4 regions of the Lysinibacillus sp. Y5S-8 genome follow, and region 1 is predicted to be linked to each of the others. Evidence: riboswitches for the same ligand, from Rfam matches in the RefSeq annotation. Region 1 holds a riboswitch; each other region holds the start of a gene.

Region 1 (4,713 bases):
TCGATAAAAAGTTGCAGCTTTTTCTTTAGCCATTTCCATCGATGATTTGAGTGAATAAAAGTTCATCGCTTCCATAAAACGATCCATGAAATCAATCGACTCTTTGGAGCCATATAAAATGCCCTCCGTCACAAGATGGCCGTGGAGGTTCATACAACCAAGCCCTACTGAATGCATTAATTGATTGGCTTTTGCAACAGACGGTACATTTTTAATGTGCGTCATTTGCGACACATTTGTTAATAGGTGCATAGCCGTATCGATTAAGGCTTCGAAATCATTGACCTTACTTGCTGCATGAATATCAATCGACCCTAAGTTACAGGATACATCTAATCCATAGTCATTCGGTTGATCTTGATCTGTAATAATGCTTGTTTCTTGAACTTGCAAGATTTCGGTACATAGATTGGACATTTTTACGCGACCGATGTTTTTTAAAGGATGCACTTCATTGACATTATCATCAAAAATTTCAAACGGATAGCCCGATTCAAATTGTGCTTTTTTCACTTCTGTATACAGCCTACGTGCATTCAAACGTTTAATTTTACGAATTTTAGGGTTATCAAGTAGCTCATAGTACATATCTGAAATGGAAATCTCAGACATGCGTTTGCCATATTCTTTATATATATCATATGGGCTAAACAAAACAATATCTTTATCGCGTTTCATCAGTTCGAAGAAAATACTAGGTATAATAATTCCTGTTGAAAGGGTTGCGAGGCGAATTTTATCATCGGCATTCGGTTTTTTAGATGAAATGAAATTTTCAATGTCTGCATGGAAAATATTTAAATAGACAACACCAGAGCCATTTCGCTGCCCTAGTTGATTGGAATAACTGAAAGAATTTTCTAACAGTTTAGCAACTGGGATGACACCACTGGCACGATTTAGAATCTCTTTAATAGGGTCACCTAAAGGGCGTAAATCAGTTAAGTTAACTCCAACCCCACCGCCAAGTCTTGATAGCTCTAAGCAATAACCAATATTTTCAGCAATACTATTCATGGAATCATCCATCGATAATTTAAAGCAGCTCACTAATTCACCACGTGCTTTTTTACCACTATTTAATGCTGTTGGTGTAGCAGGCTGATAAGCTTCCATCATTGCTTCGACAGAACGTTCTGCTAGCACCGTATTCCCTTGTGCTAAATACAAGGCGATAATGACAATACGGTCCTCATATTTTTCTAAAATCTCTTCTCCATCACGACTTTTCATAGCATAGCTATCGTAAAATTTACTTGCACTCATAAAGGATGGGAAGCGGAAATTATAATCATATGCTTTTTTGTACAACTTCTTAATAAATTCTATTTCGTACATGTCGATAAATGCTTTCTCGTAGTAGCCCTCATCAACTAAATAACGTATTTTTTCTTCAATATCAATAAAGTAACGTAAACGCACGTTGACATACTCTAAAAAGTAGCGGCGTGTAGCTTCACGATCCTTTTCTAATTCGAGTAGCCCAGTTGAACTATAACGATTCAGTACGTCATTATTTAGCTTTAAATAGGTTTTCATCTTATTACCCTCGTTTCATAAAACGTTTGTATGGCTTCATAATCTGTTTGATTTCCTCGTAAATCTAATTTTCTCACTAAGGGTACATGATAGGTAGCAGCGATTTTCTCGCCAGCAGCCCCAAATACGTTGTGCCCAAAGTTACTATTGCCACTGGCAACTACACCTTTACAAAAATCTCTGTTTTTTTCTAAAAAACGTTCCACTTTTGCAGGGATATCGCCTAAGCCATCAGTATAAGTAATTAAAAGATAAGGCTTATTCAATTGTAATTCCTCAGAGAGCTCAACAGACTCTGCCCTTAATTTGGAAACAATATTCCGGACATTTCCTGTACGACTTGCGTAAACGATCATAGAACAATCATCTCAATATGAGAAACTATGTCCTTAACATCTCCTATAAATGTATTATTCATTTCTAAAACAGGCACACTTAAAAAGCCTGCATCGATTATTGTTTGTTTAGCTTGTTCATCGTGATCAATGTTGACAATTTCTGCCTCAAGTCCTGCACGTTGTAATTCAGATTTTACCCAAAGGCATTTTGGACAGATTGTTTTCGTATAAAGTTTCATAGAAATCCCTCTTTTCATATAATAAAAAGCTATCTCCTCTAGAGAGATAGCTAAATGGAAACGTTACCATACCAAAAATACTGACGTTCCCATCTCTTAATCCCCGAAGAAATGATTAATTGTTTTATAGAGGCAGGTCTCCTGGCTTTGCTTCATCCTCTGATTCCCTTCCCATGCGAATGCACAGTGGTTGTAATCATTGTCAGCTTCACAGTTGCGGGGACAGCGTCGGAATTGTACCGAACTTCCCTTTTAAACTACATATAGTAGCACCTATATAAAACGAACACAATATATAGTTGTTGTTCAATAGTTTTAAGTGTACCATCCTTCATATAAAAAGTAAATCTAGATTCTAAACTTCTTTATTTTTTGATTATTCATTATTTTCGATCATAACTTTCGAAGGAATTTCACCATCTATTACTTATATCTTAATTCATTGTGTATCTAAACTATGTACGAGATTTTTTGTTACTACGGATCTATGAGCATTAAATATACTAGCGTATTTCACATAGAAACAGCCTATATTCTAAAGAATAATAGACTGTTTGACATGTCGAACGTATGGATTACTCGATTTCGACAAATAAGGACAATTCCTTATAAAATTCAGGCGTTGCTGCCGAATTCACTTGAAAATGAGGATTATATTTTGATAAAAGTTTATAGAGTGTAGTTGCGGTTAACAGATTCTGTTCTTGATTGAAAGCCCTGAAACTTTCATAGACCTCCTTCACTTTACCATTTATTGAATGACAAAAAAACTGTTGAACATCTGCATCCTCTAAATAATCCTTTTCCCATTTGTAACATATTAAATTTGTTAGGAAAAACATTTCTAATCCAGGCATTTTTCCAACTTCAATGAGCAATAACATTCCATAATGAAATGCATTTTCCAACCATTTTATGCCGTGTCGATCTTTGTAAAAGCGCATCAACTTTTGTAACCCATGCCCTTGCTCCTTCACTAGATAAGCATGGATATTTGTACGACTAGCAGTTCTTTCCCATTCATCGAGAGAGAATTTATACTTCCTTACCAGTTTCATCCAAAGCTTTTGAAGCTTGTCTTCGGAAAGGTATTGTGTTTGTTGATTCCACCTTAGAAAAATGTCTAAACTTTCTAATACTAAGCCTCTTTCCATTTCAAAATGATCCAATTTTCTATATAAAACTTTTTGATTCATATCTATGTTGTCCATTATGTCTTCAGATTTGTTCATTTTGCATTCCATTTAATTATTCACTTCACTTCAGATTTTTTATCTACTATCATGACATGTCTCGACTAATTCAAGCTTGATCGTTAAATAGGCATCATTAATAGATGTATAATCATTTGGGTTTTCTTCTATTAACTTCCTAATATAAAGCTATAATGGCCTAATATGCTCACCAGAAAGGTTGTTCATAATTTGCTGCTTTAACAATGAAATTGAATGTGATGTCATCTTGTTCACCCCTATTTATTCATAAAAAAAACATCTTGCCCTAATGGTAAGATGCTAGCTATGACTGATATACTTCATAGTTCTTCAACCAATATAAAATAAGTCGTCTATATTGAATAGAGACTCTTTTTTTGGTTGTCGCACTATGAGTATGATGAAGGTAATTCGTCACACTCAACACCCCCTATCCGCGTAGGTTTTGGCTGTACTAGATAAAGGCAGGTCTCCTGGCTTATGATCATCACACATTTTTCCCTTCCCATTACTTACATAACAGTGGTTTTTAAAATGTGCTCCTAATTACAGTTGCGGGACAGCGACGGTTTTTCACCGTTCTTCCCTTTTAAACAAATTCTATTGAATTTGTACCTTTATCCTTTTATTCCGTTTTTTATAGTATAACATACCATTCTACTTTCTCTGACAAAACCCTATGAAAATCTATAGAAAAACACTTAAGAAACCACCTACCTCTTAACAAGTAGATGGTTTCAGCATTTATTGAGCGAAGATATCATTGTTCTTACTTCTTTACGGTTTCACTACTATCTTGAAAGAATTTTTCAAGTATATCATCTGTAAAATCAGCGAATGTTTGATAGATATACCGCGGATTTCGGTCCTTATCAATGACGACAGACCTAACCCCTTCATAGAAATCCTCATGATTTAAAAAGTTTTTTGCCAAAATTAAATCAGTCGCAAAGCATTCTTCTACCGTTTTATGTTGAGCATCTATCAGCTGCTTTAATGTAATTTTTAAGGATGATGGAGATTTAGATAGAAGCAACTGCTTTGTTTCTTGTGCAAATTTGCTTGGGTCATTGTCTAAGGATTCGACTATCTTCTCCACTGTATGTTTTGAGAAATGTTGATCGATTTCATTTTGAAGACTGGCAAGCTCACTGTTTGCTGTTGGTGTACTTGAATAGTCCTCTATTAATTGCTTTAGAGCTGTGCTAGTCTCCACTGTATGCCAGTCCGTTTGTTCAATGCGTGTGAGGAATGCGTGTAAATGATCGCTCGTCATATAGCTATCTGCACCATTAGCAAAGAGAACATCCGCAGCTTGGATGATCGATGCTGTTAAAGCTAAGTAATATCCTACATAGCCAGGCGCTTTATTTAGAAAATAGG
Region 2 (4,713 bases), 1.7 Mb from region 1:
TTGTAAAAGGCTTAAACCTCGGTGCTGATGACTACATATTAAAGCCCTTTGATGAGGAAGAGTTATTAGCACGTATACATGCGGTATTAAGAAGATCGAAAATAGATGAAAAAGTTATTAGCTTTGAGGGTCTTCGTTTAGATAAAGAATCCTTTGAATTATATTTTCAACATGAGGCAATTCCTCTAACTCCAAAGGAATTTTCCATGCTTGTTTTATTTTTAGATCATCAAAACAAAGTATTTTCTAGAGAACATCTAATCACCACAGTTTGGGGATATAATGTGACAATTGAAGATCGTACGATTGATTCTCATGTGCGTAATTTACGAGAAAAATTAAGAAAAAGCGGTTTCCCTGTGGATGATTACTTGCAAACAGTATGGGGTATCGGCTATAAATGGCATAAGTCAATTGATAGAAAATCATTACAACACAAAAGCTAGAAAACAACCTCTGCCAGAAATGCTGGAAGAGGTTGTTTATATTATTTTGAGGTTAATTCTTCTTCTGTCACCCATTTATGATTTTTAACAGCTTCACCATTTGTGGTCGAAGTGTAATCAACCATATAAACAGTCGTTTGGATAGCCTCCTCAATACGGACAGTCGCATTTTCCATACCTTCCATATGCGCTGCGTCCGTTTTTACTTTTGTGCCAGGAGCTAGTGGTGCTTCTTCTGGATCAATCAATTCTTCATGAATCACCCACTTATGATTTTCTACACGTTTTCCACCGGAAGTTGGCTCATAGGAAATAACATAGGCAGTTGTGTTATAGGCACCTATTATTGTTGCTTCGGCACCTCTCATACCGTCCATATGTCCATCCGTAATAATCACGTTACTTCCAACAGAAAACTTCGGATTATCCGCGTTTTTTAATGTGGGTGGTACTTCACCTGAGCTTGAGTGGTTCATCGTAGAATGATCCATTTCTTCAGCGGTGTTATTGGAAGTAGATGCAGGCTTCGTTTGCTCCTCCGCACAAGCTGCTAAACTAATTAAGGCCGTTACTGCTAGAAGTCCAGTAGACCATTTTCTTTTAAATATCATGTAATATCCTCCTCACTATTTTCCCTTACTGTAGCAAACAAATGTGCAGAAATGATGGATGTCAATCACTTTTTGACATGAATGAAGAGAACGAAATGTTGTTGATGTATGTGATAGGAAAAGTGGCTAATATGTGGTAGGGTATCCTCCCATGCCAAAACTATTAAGTAATAGATAGCCAATTTATAACGAGCAAATAGCTATTGTGCTCAAAACTGCGAAGAGACAGCTTATATATTGTTCTTCCTTAGAAATAAAATTCCATGTAGACTAACAATCTATAAAAATGTATGATAGAATCGTCACAATTTTATAAATTCAAGTACTATTGGTGTGCCATTTTATAATGTCACTTAAAAGGGAAGTCGGTGTAAGTCCGACGCTGTCCCGCAACTGTAACGAGGAGTCCTATAATATTATTTGCCACTGTGGAAGAATGGGAAGGCAATTATAGGGTGTTGAATCGAAGCCAGGAGACCTGCCAGTTAGTAATACCTGTAATGCCCACGAGGATGCAAGCAATTACGGACAATAGCTGGATTTTTTCTGACTTTGTTTATTCTAGGGTATTTCTATGCGTAGTTGCGTATGGAATACCTTTTTTTATTGCTTCATTCATCAATATTCAGTAGGAGTTTAGAACGGATGAATAAAAAGTTTATATTTTTTTCCTTAATCCTTTTCTTCGTATTAATTGTTTCTATGACCTTTGCAGTCATGGTCGGCTCTGTATCAGTTACGCCATTGTATGTATGGAAAGTTATTCTTTCTAAAATCCCCTTTATACAAAATGCCATAGAGCAGGATTGGAGTCGCTCACAGGAAATTATCATTTGGCAAATAAGAGCACCTCGTGTTTTATTGGCTGCTATTGTTGGTGCTGGATTAGCCATTGCGGGGGCAGCCATTCAGGCACTTGTGCGAAATTCCATTGCTGACCCGTATATTTTAGGGATTTCTTCAGGGGCAGCCGTCGGAGCGACATCTGTGATTATTTTAGGAGCCTTTTCATTTTTAGGTATTTACGCGCTTTCAATATCAGCCTTTCTAGGATCATTACTTGCCATTGCACTGGTGTTTTTCTTATCTCGTGTTGGGGGACGGGTTTCTATTTTTCGTCTGTTATTGGCAGGTATGGCTGTTTCCTTTATTTTAACGGCCATTTCTAATTTTATTTTAATGATGTCAAAGCAAGAGGGGGCTTTAAAGGCTGTTATGTTTTGGATGCTAGGTAGTCTAGCAGGAGCTAAATGGAATAATATTATCATTCCAGCTTCCATATTTTTTGTCGTATTTGGGCTTCTCTGGCTACACTATCGAAATTTAAATTTACTTTTACTTGGGGAAGAAGCGGCAGTGACGTTAGGCGTTAATCTTCAGCAATTTCGGATTCAGCTTATATTACTTGTCTCCCTGTTAACAGGTGTACTGGTGGCAGTCAGTGGCTCTATTGGTTTTGTAGGTCTAATTATCCCTCATATAGTACGTTTAATTGTGGGATCTAACTATAAATATGTGATACCGATTAGTGCTTTAATAGGGGGGATTTTCTTAGTGTGGGCTGATGCCTTTGCTCGAATTATCATTGCTCCTCAGGAAATGCCAATTGGTATTATTACAGCCTTTTGTGGAGGTCCATTTTTCATTTGGCTACTCCGTCGCAATAATTATTCTTTCGGTGAAGGAGATTAACTTATATGACATTAGAAGCAAAGCAAGTATCATTCTCCATTAACGATCAACGTATACTACATGAAGTAAGTATTCAAATAAAGAAAAAGCAGTTTGTTGGGTTAATTGGCCCTAATGGTAGTGGCAAATCAACATTGCTAAAAAATATGTATCGTCTTCTAAAACCTGAAAGCGGGACGGTATTATTAAATGAGCATGATATTTTAAAGCAATCTAGTAAAGCAATTGCGAAGAATTTAGCTGTTGTTAGTCAAGATACACCTGTTTTATTTGATTTCACTGTACATGATTTAGTTAGCATGGGGAGAACGCCACATAAAAAACTGTTAGAGCTAGATCAAGAGCAAGATTTTCAAATTGTTAAAGATGCTTTGAAGCAAACAGGTATAGCTCATTTAGAAAAACGAAGCTTTAGCTCCCTTTCAGGTGGAGAGAAAAAACGTGTAATGGTTGCACGAGCACTAGCACAGCAAGCACAAGTGCTTATATTAGATGAGCCAACGAATCATTTAGATATCCAACATCAACTTCAGCTTATGGACTTAATTCAAACCTTACATTTAACAGTAGTTGCGGCTTTACATGACTTGAATATTGCGGCAATGTACTGTGATCAAATTTACGTGTTGCAGCAAGGTCGAATCGTGTGTCATGGGACACCGGAGGAAGTGCTAACACCAGCATTGTTACAAGAAGTATTTGGTGTTTTTGCTGATATTCAAACACATTCCTTGACTGGTAAACCATACCTCACGTATGTTCCTGATCAATTCGCAAAGAAGGTCAGTCAAGTTTAAAAAAGTAAGGACAACTATTTTACATAATATATTCATTATGAAAGTAGCATTTACGAATATACATGGCATAGGAAACAGTCATATCAGGAAGAGTTTTTATGTTTCTTAGTTAGAAAAATAGTCAATGTTTATACAGGAGACGGATTTTTCATTAGCTAGAGTAATGACCGCAGTGTATCTGTTTAATTATAAAAATGTAACAGGTTCAAAGATATACTCAATGGTTTAAATGACAAAGGACATTCCTCGATATTAGAAGGATGTCCTTTGATTGTAGTTTAATTAAGATACGGCCTTTAACCCTGCTACACCTATGATAATAGCGATGATACTGATAATTCGTGGTAGATTTTTGGATTCACCAAAGAAAATGATATTGACAAGCACTGCACCGACAGTACCAATACCTACCCAGACAACATAGGCAATGCTTAGCTGTAAATAATTGAAGGAAGCATATAAAAGGGCAAATGATAATCCAAAGCCACCGACATATAATAATAAATTTCGTATCGTTTTATTTTGACTATAAAAGCGTAATCCAATAACACCTATAATTTCGGCTATTGCTGCTAATAAAATATATACCCAACCCATTATGCATTCACTCCTTTCTTTTTATCGTGATCTGTTGGTGCGTTATCCGCTAATTTTAATCCAATAACGCCCGATATTAAAATAAACATGAAAATACCTTTAATCGCATTAAACTCTCCATCGAAAATAAAAATGTCCATTAACGTAGTGCCAATTGCACCTGCACCAGCGAAAATAGCGTATACGGTACCAGTAGGTAGGTTTTCACAAGCTTTTGATAAGAAGTGAAAATCGATAGCAATTATAGACACAATAATAATCCAATGCCACCAGGAACTTGCTACATTAAAACCAAATATCCAAAACAACTCAAATAAACTTGTTAGACCGACATATAACCATTCTTTTTGCATAATTAAAATCCTTTCATTGATAGAATTAATGACTGACGTTCAGTCATTTTGTGGATAAAAGAGAACGTCACTTACGCGTGACGTAGGCCAAGTGCATGATATAAAAAGTCTAGAAGTTCAAGCTTAAGCAGTGTCATCGTTTCATCCTTGCTGTCATCAAACAAATAAACTTGTTCTGCGGCAGATTCAATTAGACCAATAATAAGCTTTGCTGACC
Region 3 (4,713 bases), 430 kb from region 1:
AACTTATTCACCACTCCTGGGCTTACAGCTAATTCAAAAATTGATTCTATTTTTTGCTGTACAAGCTTCGGCGTTACTTTGACTGCACTTGTTCCTTTCACCATTGCGAGTGCCGCTGTAGCCATTTCAAGTGCTGTTTTTTTCGGCTTTGGCGTAGCGGCTACACTGGGTTTATTAAAACGCCCTGCATTAGGATCTGCTGTAAAGTCTTGTCGTGCAGTCCCTGTCTCTTGGTTCATTGCCCAAGGTTCATTTTCTTCACGTAAACGTTGATGTGGACGTAATGGTTGTTTTTCTTCACCCAATGTATATTTACGTTGATAGCCACGTGGTGTAATCATTTTATTGTCATAGAAAAATGTCGACGAATTACCAATAATGACTGTCGTCAGCATTCCAATATCATGCTCCAGCATTTCGGCTAATGTTGTCATCGTCACTTCTTGACGATCGCGGTAAGCACTTTTCACAAGTCCTACTGGTGTGTCAGGCGAACGATACTCTAAGAGAATGCGCTGTGCTTCGACAATTTGTCTTGTTCGGCGACCGCTTTTTGGGTTGTATAAAGCGATTACAAAATCCGCCATAGCGGCTGCCTCGACGCGCTTGGCAATTAAATTCCATGGTGTTAGATGGTCACTTAAACTAATCGTACAGGCATCATGCATAATCGGGGCACCAAGTAAGCTAGCACATGAATTGATAGCAGAAATACCAGGGACAATTTCTACCTCAATCCCCGTTGCTTCTGTCCAGCCTAGCTCAATCAATACCTCATACACTAATCCCGCCATACCATAGACACCCGCATCACCACTTGAAATGACTGAGACAATGCTTCCAGCCTCTGCTTGGCGAACCGCTTCCTGCGCACGGGACACCTCTTCGGTCATTCCAGTACTGACAATCGACTTCGCACTGACTAAATCTTGAATCAACTCCACGTAGGTTTTGTAGCCTATGATCATATCACTTTGTTGTAATGCCTCTACCGCCCGTGTCGTAATATGCTTAAAGTCTCCAGGTCCAAAGCCCACTACGAAAATTTTTCCTTTTTGCGCCATGTTGTTACCCCTCTTTCACCTTTTCGATCCCTTTAATGGCTGTCGTTTGTGCTGTACGCTGTAATGTACCTTCACGAAGTGTAAAGACATGTTCGTTGTATAAGGATTCATGATGTAAATCTTGTACGAGTGTTCTAGCATGCTCTGTTGATGGTACACGATACCAATTCCCTTGCGGATAGGCGATGACCACACAAGCATCCTTGCATCGTCCATTACAGCGCGTTCTTGTTGTATGTATCTCTTGATCAAGTGCTTGCTGTTGTATTTCTTCTCGAATAGCTAGGGTAATTTCCTCCCCACCTTTGTTCATGCAGCTACTACCATTACAAATAAAGAGATGTGTTTTCATCCCCTCTAAATTCCATGTTGTCATCTTCTGTCTCCCCTCATTTGCTTTCTGGAAAAAGAAAAACCTTTACTCTAATTACGGAGAGTAAAGGTTTTGTAGAAGCCAAATAAAAACGAATAAAATAAAATACAGGTACTCGCTCTCGCTTCAACTTCTCCCTCCGAAAAGTTTGCATGCACAATCAAATAAGCAGGTTTCCTGACTTAAGCTTCATTTTACTATCGCGCCTTCCCAAGTTTGCACCAGTGGCTTTGCGATTTCATCAGCTATTACAGTAGCGGGGGCTGTATTGGATTTTCACCAATTTCCCTATTATCTCGAGTTATTCGAGCACTTATCGACGTTTTATATGAAATTTATTATCTTCTTTATAGAATAGAAAACTGTCTCTATCATATCTCATTATTTTAAAATTTCAATATTTCTATAAAAATTTATGACAATTTTATCAATTTTGTGTGTAGACCGGGTATAAAAATTATAATATCTCCTTATTTATGACAATTCAGTAGTTATCAGAATTTTCTCCATTGACCTTCAATTGAAAATATTTTTAAAAAAAGTATAGCATATTTATGGAAAATCATGTTACACTTTGTCGTGAAATCTCACAACTTAATGTTTTTTCGGTGTAAAATACTTATCATTTTGCTTAAAAGGGAAGCCGGTTTGAGTCCGGCGCGGTCCCGCCACTGTATTAGGGAGCTTTATAGAACATGTCACTGTCCAACGGATGGGAAGACCTATAAAGTGTTGAACTAGAGCCAGGAGACCTGCCGAAAAATATGTGATCGTTTCAGCCTACGAGGATAGGTGTGCGGCTTAGCAGATGAGAATGTTATTTGCTTTTTTAGCTATGCACTTTTCCAACAACGGAGAAGTGCTTTTTTATTTACGCACGCTACATTCTAAAAATCTATTAGTAAGGAGGAAAGCTGTTGAAATTTTCATGGTGGAAACTTAGTTATTTTTTATTGGCCTTTTTACTCGTGCCAAAACGTGCCTTTGCTATGCATATCATGGAAGGTTTTTTACCAATCGAATGGGCTATTTTTTGGTGGGTCATCTCTATCCCATTTATTATTCTAGGATTGCGCTCCATTCGCAAAACGATTGAAGAAAACCCTGAAACCAAAATGCTTTTAGGTCTTTCAGGAGCCTTTGCTTTTGTGCTGTCGGCGTTAAAAATCCCTTCGGTTACAGGTAGTTGCTCCCACCCAACTGGTGTTGGACTTGGAACGGTTTTATTCGGACCTCTAGCTATGAGTGTCATCGGAACGATTGTTTTATTATTCCAATCTTTATTATTAGCACATGGTGGGATTACCACTTTAGGAGCGAACGCCTTCTCTATGGCGATTGTAGGCCCATTTATTGCTTACTTTGTCTTTAAAGGGGCTCAAAAAATAGGGTTGTCATTTTCACTAGCTGTTTTTTTTGCTGCGATGCTTGGTGACTTAGGTACATATGTTGTGACTTCTGTACAGTTAGCATTAGCCTTCCCTTCAGAGGTTGGCGGCTTTATGGCATCGTTTACAAAGTTCGCAGGTATTTTTGCCTTAACTCAAATTCCGTTAGCGGTGAGTGAAGGAATTTTAACGGTCATTGTGATGAATTTCTTGAAAAAGTACAATGTCAGCGAATTAAAAATGTTGCGTGTTTTCTCAACAAAGGAGGCACATTAGTAGATGAAACGAAATTTATTACTATTAGCGATTGTTGTGCTGTTAGCTATCATTCCATTGTTTATACAAAAAGGTGCAGAATTTGGTGGTGCTGATGGAGAGGCAGAAGCAGCCATTGGCGAAATCAATGCAGAATATGAACCGTGGTTTGAAAGCTTATGGGAGCCACCAAGTGGTGAAATTGAAAGCTTATTATTCGTGCTACAGGCAGCTATTGGAGCTGGTTTTATTGGCTACTTCATCGGCTATATGCGCGGCAAGCATAAAGAAGGTTAACCATTATGTTACTCATTGATAAGTATGCGTATCTTAATAAGCTAGCGTCCGTTCATCCGCTAGAAAAAATGATATTTTCAATTGGTCTACTTCTCGCAACGCTCATCATGAGAGATGAACGACTTTCACTCATTACATTTTTTGTAATGAGTGCTTTTATCATTTTAGGTGCAAAAATTCCGCTTACCTACTATGTTAAGTTATTATTGCTACCTGGATTTTTCTTACTAACAAGTCTTGTATCCATCTTGCTGTCAATCACACCAGCAACTCATGTATTACCTGCCCATCTGTGGTCTTTTACGTGGATGAATTGGACAATTTTCATCGGAAAAGCAAGTGCCCTATCCGCCCAACAATTGTTCTTTATTGTCCTTGGCAGTATTAGTTGTTTATACTTTTTGATTTTGACCACATCCGTACAAGGGATTTGCTATGTGCTCCGACAATGGCGACTGCCCTCTTTATTGGTTGAGCTTATTGAACTAACCTATCGTTTTATTTTTATATTTTTAGAAAGCATGTACAAAATACATCTTGCCCAGCAAGCGCGCCTTGGCTACCATTCTCCAATGCAATGGCTACGCTCCGTATCCATGCTTATTGTGGCGCTATTTGCTGAAATGTTTCAGCGTAGTCGTGAGCTTAATAATGCCATGCAGTCACGGGGTGGCGAAGCCGTCTACTGGCAAGAGATGGGCTCCTATAGCAAGAAAAATTGGCTAGGCATGGCGACACTATTCCTATTCCTGATTGTATATGGAGGGTACTTCTCATGACAGCATTCTATTTTGAACTAAACCGCTTGTCCTATGCCTATGCAGATGGTACGAAGGCGTTGTCAGACATTACTTTACACATTCCAAAAGGAAAAAAAATTGCCATACTTGGTCATAATGGCGCTGGAAAATCAACATTGTTTCAGCATCTTAATGGTATTTTACAACCGTCAGCTGGGACGATTGTTTTTGATGGCAACGAGCTTCAATATAGTCGAAAAGCTTTAAAGGCACTTCGCCAGCAAGTTGGCATTGTTTTTCAAGATGCGGATCATCAACTTTTTTCAGGTACTGTCAAGCAAGATATCGCATTTGGACCACTAAATCTTGGCTGGTCTACCGAAAAAATCGAAGAAAAAATAGCATGGGCTGTTGCGCAAACGGAAATAGGCGATTTACTCGATAAACCTATTCATTTTCTAAGCGTAGGTCAGAAAAAGCGTGTGGCGATGGCAGGTGTTTTAGCGATGGAGCCCTCTGTCCTCTTATTAGATGAACCAACAGCAGGCCTTGACAATTATTATGCTACCCAAGTTCTACAGTACCTAGGTAAATTA
Region 4 (4,713 bases), 1.8 Mb from region 1:
ATTTCGGGATGGGCATATGTAGCCACTCGTGCTTGATAAACTTCTTCAATTTGGGAGGCAATTAATACTTCATGCGGTGCTCCAAGTGCTCTCATTTGCCCACCCTCCATAAGCAATAATTCATCACAATAGAGAGAGGCTAAATTCATATCATGTAGTACCATAACAACCGTTAAACCACACTCCACAGCTTCCTTCCTGACCATATCTAAGATTTGCCGTTGATGTGCAATGTCTAGATGATTGGTTGGCTCATCCAGCAGTAGAATTTCTGCTGTTTGCGCTAATGCCTGAGCAACAAATACTCTTTGTTGTTCACCACCCGATAAAAATTCTAACGGGGTGTGCTCATAGCGTTTTACACCCGTTTGCAGCATGGCATGCTGAACAGCCTGTTCATCCTGTTCAGACCAACTTGAGAAAAAACCTGTTTGATGGGGGTAGCGCCCTAGTGAAATGGCCTCCCTTACACTATTTGAGAAAGCATTTGCATGAAGCTGTGGTAGTACAGCCATCTTTTGCGCCAAAGCACGGGCATTATAAGAAAGGATATTTTGTCCATCAATTGTGATTGTTCCAGCAGTAGCTGGTAATATCCCACTCATTACCTTTAATAATGTAGATTTCCCACTACCATTCGGTCCTAGAATACCAAGAATTTTCCCTTTTTCCACAGTAAAACTAATGTCCTTGACGATTGGTACATCTTCATAACCACCTGATAGATGTTCGACAATAATCATGCCCGTACCCCCTTACTTCTACGTTGCTTATAAAAAATATAGGAGAAAACAGGTGCACCAATAAACGCTGTAATAACACCGATAGGCAGCTCTCTTGGCACAATAATTGTCCGTGCTACTAAATCGCAAACAATGAGTAAAGTTGCGCCATTGAAAAACGATAATGGCAATAAATGGCGGTGGTCGGAACCCCAAATCATCCTTGTCATATGCGGTACAACTAATCCTACAAAGCCAATTGTGCCAGAAACCGCTACAGCAGCTCCCGTTAACATGGAGCCACCCGCTAAAATCAAATACTTACTACGTTTCACATTGACACCTAAATGCTTCGCGCGCTCTTCACCATATAACAAAACATTTAGCTCTCGTCTTTGCGTCCAAAGCATAATGGAACCAATAATAACAAATGGCGTGATCATTTGGACATATGGCCATCCACGCATTGACACAGAACCTAGTAACCAGCCAATTACTTGGCGTAGCTCTTCTCCAGATAAAGCAATCATTAATGAAATGAGAGAGCCTAGAAATGAGCTAAAAATAACACCTGTTAAAATTAACGTTTCCATCTTCAATGAACGGTCTACCATTCTAGCAAAGCTCATGACCACTACCATTGTGATGATTGCGCCTATCATACTAAAAGTGGGTAGGGCATACAAGCCTACGACCGGTATAGATATACTAAAAAAGATCGTAATAACAGCACCAACAGATGCCCCCGATGAAACGCCTAATGTATATGGATCTGCCAATGGATTTTTTAACAACCCTTGGAAAGCTGCTCCAGCAATGGCCAGAGAAGCTCCCACTAGTCCCGCTAACAACACGCGTGGCAGACGGATTTTCCAAAAGATATTAGCAGCCGTTTCATCAACTGCTTGATTCCATAAAACTTCTAACGGAATATGAACTGAGCCTATCGCTACGCCACACCAGATACTAATGACAAGAAGCGTACATGTTAGTACATAGGCTAGTGCTATTTTTTTCACTTAAATACCTCTGGATAAATAGCTTTTGCTAATTCTTCAAGACCTTCTCCTAAACGGGGACCTTGACGACTTGTTGTGCTTTCATCTACTTGAACGATTGCCTTATTTTTCACGGCATTAACAGTATCGAAACCAGCACGTTGTGGTATTTTTGTTAAAATATCTGGTACATAATGATATGTCACAACGATGACATCTGGGTTTTTCGCAATAATTTGTTCTGAACTAATTTCATACCAATCCTTCGCATCTGCCGCTACGTTTTCTGCATGAATCATCTCCAGCATAGCATTCATAAATGTGCCATTACCCGCCGTATAAATAGTAGGTTCATCCGATGCTTCGACCAGCACTTTTTTTGGTTCAACATCCTTTACTTTTGTCAGAACATCTTCCACTTTTTCCTTCATATTAGCAACGATTTTTTCAGCCTCTGGTAATTTCCCTGTTGCACGACCAAGCAGCTCAATCGTTGTGTAAGTTTCATTAAAATCTTGTGCATTTTTTACGACAAATACTTTCAAACCTGCTGACTCAAGCTGTTCAATCGCCGCTTCTGAAAGGGACATGCTAGATTCATGTGAAAACACGATATCTGGCTTTAAGGCAATAATTTTTTCAATATTGTACTCCATGCCCCCAACTTTATCCTTTTCAGCGACTTCTGGTGGATAATCATCATTGTCTGTCACCCCAACTATTTCATCATTTAAACCAAGTTCAAATAATATCTCTGTGTTACTTGGAATAAGAGAAACAATTTTTTCAGGCGGTGCTTCAAGTGTAATATCCTTGCCAATGGCATCTGTTATGGTCATTGGGAATGTTGCTTCATCCACCTGTGGAGTCTCTTGCTGTGTTTGCTGCTCCGTAGCTACTGGCTTGTCATTTTTGGCTTCTTGCCCGCATGCAGCTAACAAACCTACTGCTAAAAATGCTGATAATCCTATTTTCCAAAATTTCTTCATGTGAATCCTCCTTTGTTGATCCGTGCGTCAATTGGTTAGAAATATTTTCTCCATCAAAATAAGACCCCTCATCTTCGAATGATGAGGGGTCAAAATCGCACCAAAAAACTGATACAAAATCCACCACCCTATCCTCGTAGGCTGTCATGTCTATACTATAAAGGCAGGTCTCCTGGCTCGTGCTTATTGCGTTTTTCAAGCCTTCCCGAAATCTTCAGTGGCATTATTTGAAAAAACTCACACTTACAGTGGCGGGACCGCATCGGAATTACACCGACTTCCCTTTTCACTTTACTTAAGTAAAGAACCTTTATAATATTCAGTTGATTTCATTATACATGAAAATAAAAGAAGTCGCCTCCATTCCAGACGACTCCTTGGCAATTATACAATTTCAGAAAAATATTGTACGGTTTTCATTTGTGCACCTATTTGTCGCAATGACCACGTTTGCTCTAAATAGATATCCGCTAGCTTTTCGTACTTTCCGCCAAATTTTTGTGCCCATTCAACCGCTACAACACTTTCATAAAGATGGGCCATCTTTTTCGCTATATCTTTTGCTTCGAAAGTTTTAGTTGCTTCATCTAAAGCGCTAAAAATTTGTAATGTAGCCGCAAGACTTACCAACTGCTCTTCCACAATTCGCACTAGTGGACTATCCGCCAGCTTCTCTAGCCTTGTCTCCATTTCACGGACAAACAGTTCATGTGCATGGAACTTATCCACTAAACGAATAATTTCTAAGGCCAAAATATTTGCCGTTCCCTCCCATACCGTCAATACTTGTGCATCCCTTAGTAAGCGTGGTGTCACAAAGTCTTCAATATAGCCATTACCACCATGTAATTCAATCGCTTCACTAGCATAATGAACGGCTTGCTCTGCCGTTTCCTTTTTCATAATGGCAATATATAAACGATTCATAATGAGATCTTGTTGTGTTCCCTGCCCACTTGTCACTTTATCGTATAATTGAATAAGATCAAATACTGTCGCTACTTCCACATGCAGCTTAGCAGCAAACTTCCCTAGTGTATCCTGGATCATTGGGTATTGTGTTAAGGGCTTGCCAAATGCATATCGATTGCTCACATAATGCTTTGCCTCTAAAAAGCCTCGACGCATAATACCAATCGATGCTACTGCATTACAAATTCTTGAAAGATTTAGTGCTTCTAGCATGTAATAAATCCCTTTATTTTGTTCCCCTACAATATAAGCAAGGGCACCATCAAACTCTACCTCGCCCGATGGGACTGCTCGAACGCCTAATTTATCTTTCAATCGACGAATACGAAGATGATTAGCCGTACCATCTTCATTATTCCATGGAACTGCAAATAACGTTAACCCTTTAGAGCCTGCTTGTGCGCCTTCTAAACGTGCCAACACCATTGCTACGCCACACATACCTGCATTGGATGCGAAGTATTTTTCTCCATAGAGACGGTACTCATTGCCTACTTTTCTGGCCTCCACAACATTCGCCCCAACGTCTGACCCTCCTTGACGTTCAGTTAAAAATGTTGCCCCTTCGTATAGCTCCGTCTCTCCTGTTGCACAAACATGTGGCAAGAAACGCTGCTTTACATCCTCATCAGCATAATGATCTAATAGATAAGCCGTAGCCATCGTCAAAGTAACGGGACAATAAAAACCAGGCTCTGCATGAGATAGTAAATAACCTTGTGCAAAGCTATAGACATAATTCCCTTTGTGACCTAACTGTGGAATTTCTTTGTGCACGTAGCCAACTATTCCCGTATTATATGTCTCTTCAATTGTTTTTTTGTAGCCGTCATTCACCCAAACCTCTGATACCTCTTCTCCATAAGCATTATACCGTTGGAGGCGGGGCTCTCCCTGCCGATCTGTATGTTTTGCCCTTACGTCAATATCACCTGCACATAACTCACCGAAATCTGTTAGTTCTCTATGTGCATAAGACAAAAACTCTTTATCTAACATCATTTCTAACACTTTTTGAAGGGTTTCTTCCTC

Evidence for each region. A riboswitch is a leader RNA that binds a small molecule or an ion and turns the genes downstream of it on or off. The one in region 1 is predicted to bind cobalamin.
Region 2: it holds a riboswitch for cobalamin, as region 1 does, so the genes downstream of both, V6670_RS20165 (iron chelate uptake ABC transporter family permease subunit) here and V6670_RS11580 (hypothetical protein) in region 1, are expected to answer to the same signal.
Region 3: it holds a riboswitch for cobalamin, as region 1 does, so the genes downstream of both, V6670_RS13670 ((2Fe-2S) ferredoxin domain-containing protein) here and V6670_RS11580 (hypothetical protein) in region 1, are expected to answer to the same signal.
Region 4: it holds a riboswitch for cobalamin, as region 1 does, so the genes downstream of both, V6670_RS02680 (ABC transporter substrate-binding protein) here and V6670_RS11580 (hypothetical protein) in region 1, are expected to answer to the same signal.

The regions. Positions count from the first base shown of each region.
Region 1 covers NZ_CP145889.1:2,381,524-2,386,236, reverse strand. The annotation lists gene nrdE (class 1b ribonucleoside-diphosphate reductase subunit alpha) at 1-1,539, opposite strand, end outside; gene nrdI (class Ib ribonucleoside-diphosphate reductase assembly flavoprotein NrdI) at 1,536-1,895, opposite strand; gene V6670_RS11585 (glutaredoxin) at 1,892-2,116, opposite strand; cobalamin riboswitch at 2,230-2,408, opposite strand; gene V6670_RS11580 (hypothetical protein) at 2,692-3,327, opposite strand; cobalamin riboswitch at 3,776-3,964, opposite strand; gene V6670_RS11575 (enoyl-CoA hydratase/isomerase family protein) at 4,100-4,713, opposite strand, start outside.
Region 2 covers NZ_CP145889.1:4,120,099-4,124,811, reverse strand. The annotation lists gene V6670_RS20175 (response regulator transcription factor) at 1-446, shown strand, start outside; gene V6670_RS20170 (YdhK family protein) at 488-1,057, opposite strand; cobalamin riboswitch at 1,370-1,558, shown strand; gene V6670_RS20165 (iron chelate uptake ABC transporter family permease subunit) at 1,703-2,749, shown strand; gene V6670_RS20160 (heme ABC transporter ATP-binding protein) at 2,755-3,546, shown strand; gene V6670_RS20155 (SMR family transporter) at 3,829-4,143, opposite strand; gene V6670_RS20150 (SMR family transporter) at 4,143-4,496, opposite strand; gene V6670_RS20145 (TetR family transcriptional regulator) at 4,568-4,713, opposite strand, start outside.
Region 3 covers NZ_CP145889.1:2,815,055-2,819,767, forward strand. The annotation lists gene cobJ (precorrin-3B C(17)-methyltransferase) at 1-1,064, opposite strand, end outside; gene V6670_RS13670 ((2Fe-2S) ferredoxin domain-containing protein) at 1,069-1,440, opposite strand; cobalamin riboswitch at 1,587-1,769, opposite strand; cobalamin riboswitch at 2,027-2,212, shown strand; gene V6670_RS13675 (energy-coupling factor ABC transporter permease) at 2,355-3,101, shown strand; gene V6670_RS13680 (energy-coupling factor ABC transporter substrate-binding protein) at 3,105-3,377, shown strand; gene cbiQ (cobalt ECF transporter T component CbiQ) at 3,383-4,156, shown strand; gene V6670_RS13690 (ATP-binding cassette domain-containing protein) at 4,153-4,713, shown strand, end outside.
Region 4 covers NZ_CP145889.1:562,891-567,603, reverse strand. The annotation lists gene V6670_RS02690 (adenosylcobinamide amidohydrolase) at 1-743, opposite strand, end outside; gene V6670_RS02685 (iron ABC transporter permease) at 740-1,741, opposite strand; gene V6670_RS02680 (ABC transporter substrate-binding protein) at 1,738-2,709, opposite strand; cobalamin riboswitch at 2,854-3,036, opposite strand; gene V6670_RS02675 (acyl-CoA dehydrogenase family protein) at 3,094-4,713, opposite strand, start outside.